One region of the Staphylococcus sp. Z5-21 genome, then DNA from elsewhere that is predicted to be linked to it. Evidence: riboswitches for the same ligand, from Rfam matches in the RefSeq annotation. Region 1 holds a riboswitch; the other holds the start of a gene.

Region 1 (3,821 bases):
TCCTTCAGCTAAATCTTGTTTACCTTTCACTCCTGAACCAGATACTGCTTGATAAGTTGTATATGCAACACGTTTTAATCCAAATGCTTCTTGTAATGGTTTAAGTGGCACGACAGATTGAATCGTAGAACAGTTTGGATTGGCAATGATTTTTCTATCTAATTTAGGTTCATTCACTTCTGGTACTATTAAATCAATACCTTCAGTCATTCTCCATTGACTAGAGTTGTCAATCACGATAGCTCCTGCTTGTTCGAAAATAGGGGAATAATGTTCACTTGTACTACCACCCGCACTCATTAATACATAATCAAAAGGTTCGCTAGCTGCTTCATCAGTCAATTCACGTACTGTGTATGTTTTACCTTGAAATTCAATTTGTTCTCCCGCTGATCGCGCTGAAGAGAATAATACTAACTCATCAAAGGCAATGCCTTTTCTATCTACTGTTTCTAACATTTTTCTTCCTACTAATCCTGTTGCACCTGCAATAGCTAATCTAGTCATATACAAAACACTCCATTTTTTATTAGTTGATTTTAAAAAGTTTTGAAAATTCAGATATCAAAAGCTTGATATAAAGTCTGTACAGCACGTTCACCGTTTTCAGCATCGATGACACATGAAATACTAATTTCCGATGTTGTCGTTTGATAAAATGAGATATCATTTTCAATTAAAGTAATAAATGCTTTTGAAGCTACACCAGACATATCTCTCATACCTGAACCTATTAAAGAAATTTTAACGTATTCTTCATTAATTCTGAAGTCCAAGGCACTAAAGTCTTCTTTTAAAGTTTCCAGTATAGATGAAATTTGTGCAACATCCGTATCTTTAATTGTAAAAGACATTTGTAAGCCTTCTAAATTAACAATTTGAGATATCATATCTACATTTACAGAACCATCTTCTAATTGACTGAATAATTTTGTGAGTAATTTATTATCTGGTAAGGGGTAACTAATTGTAACATGCATCATATGTGTATCTAATGCAACACCTGTGACGGCTTTCTTTTCTAAAATTTCTGTTTGTGGCATAATCCATGTTCCTTTCACATTTGATAAAGTTCTACCTAAATATAGGGGAATGTTATAATTATTTGCTAATTCAACACTTCTTGTTTCTAATACGCCTGCACCTAAAGCACTCATTTCCATCATTTCTTCATACGATACATAATCGAGTCGCTTCGCATCTTTATATAGGCGAGGATCTGTAGCATAAACACCATCCACATCTGTATAAATTTCACAAGGCGTATGATTACTCGCAGCTAATGCAACAGCAGTCGTATCAGAACCTCCACGTCCTAAAGTCGTTACTTCTAAATCATCATTAACACCTTGGAAACCAGCCACAACAAGCACGTCATTTTCTTCAAATGCTTGTTCAAATGTTTCAGGATTAATTTCAGCTATACGACTTTTCAAATGGTGCCCAACCGTTTTGATACCAGCTTGATAACCTGTCATAGCTTTAGCTCGAACGCCAATGTCATTCAAAACCATCGATAAGTATGAAACGGTTTGTTGTTCACCAGTTGTGAGTAATAGCGCTAATTCTTGATCCTTTGGACTAGTGGTTAATGTAGATACATTTGCCATTAACTCATCGGTCGTTTTACCCATAGCACTTACTACGACAATAAGTTGTTCTCCTTGTGCAATTCTCAAACTTAACATCTCAGCTATATTTTTAATTTTAGTAAAATCACTAACTGAAGAACCACCAAATTTCAAAACACTTCTTTCCAAATTCATATCCTCCTCGTTGAATAGGGGAGAATCACAGTTATATAAAAAAAGAACAAGTCCGAAATGCGAACCTGTTCTATATTATATATACAAGTGATGCACTCCATTATCTTAAAATAATGACAGACTCTTAGCTCTTAACCATAAAGTCCAACATGTTATAAGCTGCTATTATAACCGTTTCGGCATCTCACCCTTTCAAAATTAGCTGCTAGCAGTCAGATTCTTCTAATCTTTACTAATGATTGATGCGCCTCATCAAAACCTTATTAAATTTTTGTTTATGTTTCACATTATACATAGGCTTACATGTACTGTAAACCGCTTTTCTTTAATTTTTTAAATTTACTGAAAAATATGACATTTAAGGAGTGTTTTTTACCTCAAGAGTGTAAAATGATATCTTTTTGAGGTGTTGCTTTTTTAAAACACAAAATGATGATTCTTTTAAAATTCCTCGTACGATGCCGGATCTTGACCTTTTAGTCGGCCATCTTGCTGTGTCAGACTATTAATTTTATCAATATCTTGTTGTTCTAAAGTAAAATCAAATATATCTTTATTTTGAATTTGTCGCGCAATCGATGTTGATTTAGGAATAGGGACAATACCATTTTGTACATGCCATTTTAAAATGATTTGAGGGATTGTTTTATTATATTTTTCTGCTATAACAGCAATATCTTTATCCTTAATCACCTCAGATGCACGACCTAAAGGACTCCAGGCTTGTGTAATGATGCCTTTTTGATTATGATATTCAATCATGTCCTGCTGATTAAAATAGGGATGCAGTTCAATTTGATTAACTACAGGCAACACACCTGTTTCTTTTTCTAAATTTTCAATATGTTCTGGTAAGAAATTACAAACACCAATAGATTTTATCAAGCCAGCTTTTTGCGCATCTATCATTGCTTGCCATGCTTCTACATACTTGCCTTGTTTAGGATTAGGCCAGTGGATTAAGTATAAATCTAAATACTCAACACCTAAACGATAGATTGATTCTTGAATCGCAACCATAGCTGCATCATAATCTTGATAACGACCTGGTAATTTTGAAGTAATGATAACTTGATCTCTTGTCACATGACTATTGTCAATCGCTTTGCCCACAGTACCTTCGTTTTCATAATTATATGCTGTATCTAACAAGCGATATCCTTGATTTAATGCATTCGTTATTGCGTGTGCACCATGCGCACCATTAAGCTTATATGTACCAAATCCAATTTGAGGTAATACTTGACCGTCAATCATATTTAAATTTTTCATTTAAACATTCCTCCTACAGTTAATTAATTATGATTATATAATTGTGAAAATGCTTTTTAAAGCAATCGGCCTATACCTCTTTTTAAAGTAGGGGAATGAAAAAACGTGACAAAAGTCTATTTTCAAAAATGTGATGTCATAACTACAATAATTAGGTGATGATATGAAAAAAGCGTCTAAAACATTTATTTATGTCTTAGACGCTTAAATATGATTACAATTATTTAGCTAATACACCAGTTTCTTCTAAATAGGCTTCATAAGAAATCTCTTTTGAAACTGCACCAGCAGGATTTAAATCAATAACACGGTTCGCGATTGTGTTAATAAATTCAAAATCATATGACGTAAAGATGATTGAACCTTTGAAGTTCTTTAATCCATCATTTACCGCAGTAATACTTTCTAAATCTAAATGGTTTGTCGGTTCGTCTAACAATAGCACGTTTGCACTTGATAGCATCATTTTACTTAGCATACAACGTACTTTTTCTCCACCTGAAAGCACACTTGCTTTTTTCTTAACTTCTTCACCACTAAATAGCATACGTCCTAAGAAGCCACGTAAGAATGTTTCAGTTTGTTCGTCTTCCGGTGCATACTGACGTAACCAATCTACTAGATTCATGTCTACACCTTCAAAGTAGTCAGAGTTATCTTTAGGGAAGTAACTACGTGAAGTTGTGACACCCCATCTTACTGAACCTTCATCTGGTTCCATCTCACCAGCTAAGATTTTCAATAATGTTGATTTAGCAAATTCACTATCTCCAATTAATACAG
Region 2 (3,821 bases), 270 kb from region 1:
GACGGTAATACAAAGGAATTTGACAAAGGAACAACAACTGAAGATATCGCACAATCCATCAGCCCAGGATTAAGAAAAAAAGCTGTGGCAGGTAAGTTGAATGGACAATTAATTGATTTAACTAGACCTATTGAAAGTGATGGAGATATTGAAATCGTGACACCTGGTTCAGATGAAGCGTTGGAAGTTTTACGTCATTCTACAGCACATTTAATGGCGCAAGCATTAAAACGTTTGTATGGTGAGGTTCATTTTGGTGTTGGACCTGTTATTGAAGGTGGTTTCTACTATGACTTTGATATGGAAGAAAGTATCTCATCGGATGATTTTGAAAAAATTGAAAAAACAATGAAACAAATTGTGAACGAAAATTATCCAATTGAGCGCAAAGTTGTGTCACGTAATGAAGCAAAAGCTTTTTTCTCAGATGATCCGTATAAACAAGAATTAATTGATGCGATTCCAGAAGATGAAAATGTGACATTGTATACACAAGGAGAATTTACTGATTTATGTCGTGGGGTCCATGTACCATCAACTTCAAAAATTAAAGAATTCAAATTGTTATCAACTGCGGGTGCTTATTGGCGTGGCGATAGCAATAATAAAATGTTGCAACGTATCTATGGTACAGCTTTCTTTGATAAAAAAGATTTAAAAGCCCATTTGCAAATGCTTGAAGAAAGAAAAGAACGTGACCATCGTAAAATTGGTAAAGAGTTAGAACTCTTTTCTAATAATCCGTTAGTAGGCGCAGGTTTACCACTATGGTTGCCTAATGGTGCAACAATCCGTCGTGAAATTGAACGTTATATCGTAGATAAAGAAGTGAGTATGGGTTACGATCACGTTTATACACCAGTAATGGCAAACGTTGATTTATATAAAACATCTGGACACTGGGATCATTATCAAGAAGATATGTTCCCGACAATGAAATTAGATGAATATGAAGAAATGGTATTAAGACCGATGAACTGTCCACACCATATGATGATTTATGCTAATAAACCTCATTCATATCGTGAACTACCAATTAGAATTGCTGAACTTGGTACAATGCACCGTTATGAAGCGAGTGGTGCGGTTTCAGGATTGCAACGTGTTCGTGGTATGACTTTAAATGATGCGCATATTTTTGTTCGTCCAGATCAAATCAAAGAAGAGTTTAAACGCGTAGTTAATTTAATTATAGATGTTTATAATGACTTTAATTTTGAGAATTATAGCTTCCGTTTAAGTTATAGAGATCCAGAAGATAAAGAGAAATACTTTGATGACGATGATATGTGGATTAAAGCTGAAAGCATGTTAAAAGAAGCGGTTGATGAACTAGGATTAGACTATGAAGAAGCCATCGGTGAAGCGGCATTCTATGGTCCTAAACTAGATGTACAAGTTCAAACAGCGATGGGTAAAGAAGAAACTTTATCTACAGCGCAACTTGATTTCTTATTACCACAAAAATTTGAATTGACTTATATAGGTAATGACGGCGAACAGCATAGACCAGTAGTTATTCACCGTGGTGTTGTATCAACTATGGAACGTTTCGTAGCGTTCTTAACGGAAGAAACTAAAGGTGCCTTTCCAACTTGGTTAGCACCAAAACAAGTAGAAATTATTCCAGTTAATGTTGACTTACATTATGATTATGCAAGACTTATTCAAGATGAACTAAAATCTCAAGGTGTACGTGTAGAGATTGATGATCGTAATGAAAAGATGGGTTATAAAATTAGAGAAGCACAAATGCAAAAAATCCCATATCAACTAGTCGTTGGTGACAAAGAAGTTGAAAACAAAGAAGTAAATGTTAGAAAATATGGTTCCCAAGATCAAGAAACGCTTGAAAAAGGTGAATTCATTTGGAACTTAGTTGATGAAATCAGATTGAAAAAACAAAGATAGTCTTGAAACTATTGTTAAAATCATGTATATTACAGTTTAGTGAGTAATAAAAAATTAAATTTGAGTTAGAGGTTGCGTTTTTAAAGAGTAATGATTCAGAAGCCAGATGGGGCGTATGTTGAATGCATGAAAGGTGAAAATGCCGAAACCTGTATTGACCATTCACAATACAGGTTGGGACAGTTATCGAAAGAAACTGGACTGTCACATATGTGATGTGCTACCTATATAAATGCTATTATTAAAATGGTTGCATATCTAATGGGTATGCAACCATTTTGTTTTGGTTGAATGATTATTGAAAATACATTAACGGGATAGAGCGAAAATATAAAGTCATGTGTAATGGATGTACTGAACACAGATGACAATGTTTTACTATAAACGTATTGGATTAATCATATAGAAAGTTAGCCTCTAAATTTAAAGAAAGGGAGCTTCTATGGCAAATCAAGAAAATCAAAACACTGGGATTAAAAGAGGGTTGAAAGATCGTCATATTTCCATGATTGCTATTGGGGGTTGTATTGGAACAGGACTATTCATGACTTCCGGTGGTGCGATTCACGATGCTGGTGCACTTGGTGCACTTTTAGCATATGCAATCATTGGAGCAATGGTCTTCTTCCTTATGACTTCATTAGGAGAGATGGCGACATACTTACCTGTATCTGGATCGTTTAGTACATATGCTACACGCTTTGTAGATCCTTCATTAGGATTTGCGTTGGGATGGAACTACTGGTTTAACTGGGTCATTACTGTTGCTGCCGATGTTACAATAGCTGCGCAAGTTATACAATATTGGACGCCGTTATCTGGTATTCCAGCTTGGAGTTGGAGTTGTCTCTTTTTAATTATTATTTTTGGACTTAATGCATTATCTGTAAGAGTTTATGGCGAAAGTGAATATTGGTTCGCGTTAATTAAAGTAGTTACTGTGATTATTTTCATTGCAATTGGTCTATTAACGATTCTAGGTATTATGGGAGGAGAATTTGTAGGCTTTGATACATTTACTAAAGGCGGTGGACCTATTTTAGGTGACGGTCTTGGAGGTAGTTTACTTACTATTTTAGGTGTGTTCTTAGTGGCAGGTTTCTCATTCCAAGGTACAGAATTAATTGGTATTACTGCTGGTGAATCTGAAAATCCAGAACGCGCAGTTCCAAAAGCAATTAAACAAGTATTTTGGAGAATATTAATCTTTTATATACTTGCTATATTTGTAATCGGTATGCTAATACCTTACGATAGTTCAGCGTTAATGGGCGGCGGAGATGATATTTCTACTTCACCATTTACATTAGTATTCCAAAATGCAGGCTTAGCATTTGCTGCATCATTCATGAATGCAGTCATTTTAACTTCAGTGCTTTCTGCAGGTAACTCAGGTATGTATGCTTCAACTAGAATGCTTTATTCAATGAGTAAAGATAAACTGGCATACCCTATATTTGGTAAAACAAATAAAAGCGGTGTTCCTTATGTATCTTTAATCGTTACAGCAATTATAGTTATAGGCATATTTATATTGCAACACTTGAGTGGTGATGCATATGAATATATCGTAGCTGCGAGTGGTATGACTGGTTTCATCGCATGGGTAGGTATAGCTGTGAGTCATTATAGATTTAGAAAAGCATTTGATAAACAAGATTATGATAAATCTAAATTGAAATACAAAGCGAAATTATTCCCATTTGGACCTATATTTGCTGGTATCTTGTGTGTGTTAGTCATTATTGGACAAGATGTAGATTTTATTAAAACAGGTGACTTTGACCTTAACAGGTTTGTTATCACTTATATGGGAATTCCAGTATTCTTGGCGTTCTTCATTTATCATAAAGTGAGATATAAAACGAAAATGGTCCCATTAGAAAAAGTGAACTTACGACAAGATGTTG

Evidence for each region. A riboswitch is a leader RNA that binds a small molecule or an ion and turns the genes downstream of it on or off. The one in region 1 is predicted to bind lysine.
Region 2: linked by a shared signal. The riboswitch ahead of M1D64_RS05645 (amino acid permease) and the one ahead of M1D64_RS06995 (aspartate kinase) in region 1 are both predicted to bind lysine.

Annotation. Positions count from the first base shown of each region.
Region 1 is NZ_CP096462.1:1,404,457-1,408,277, forward strand. Features, by position in the region: gene M1D64_RS06990 (aspartate-semialdehyde dehydrogenase) at 1-507, opposite strand, end outside; gene M1D64_RS06995 (aspartate kinase) at 558-1,766, opposite strand; lysine riboswitch at 1,849-2,027, opposite strand; gene M1D64_RS07000 (aldo/keto reductase) at 2,208-3,038, opposite strand; gene M1D64_RS07005 (ABC-F family ATP-binding cassette domain-containing protein) at 3,259-3,821, opposite strand, start outside.
Region 2 is NZ_CP096462.1:1,139,205-1,143,025, forward strand. Features, by position in the region: gene thrS (threonine--tRNA ligase) at 1-1,911, shown strand, start outside; lysine riboswitch at 1,970-2,142, shown strand; gene M1D64_RS05645 (amino acid permease) at 2,354-3,821, shown strand, end outside.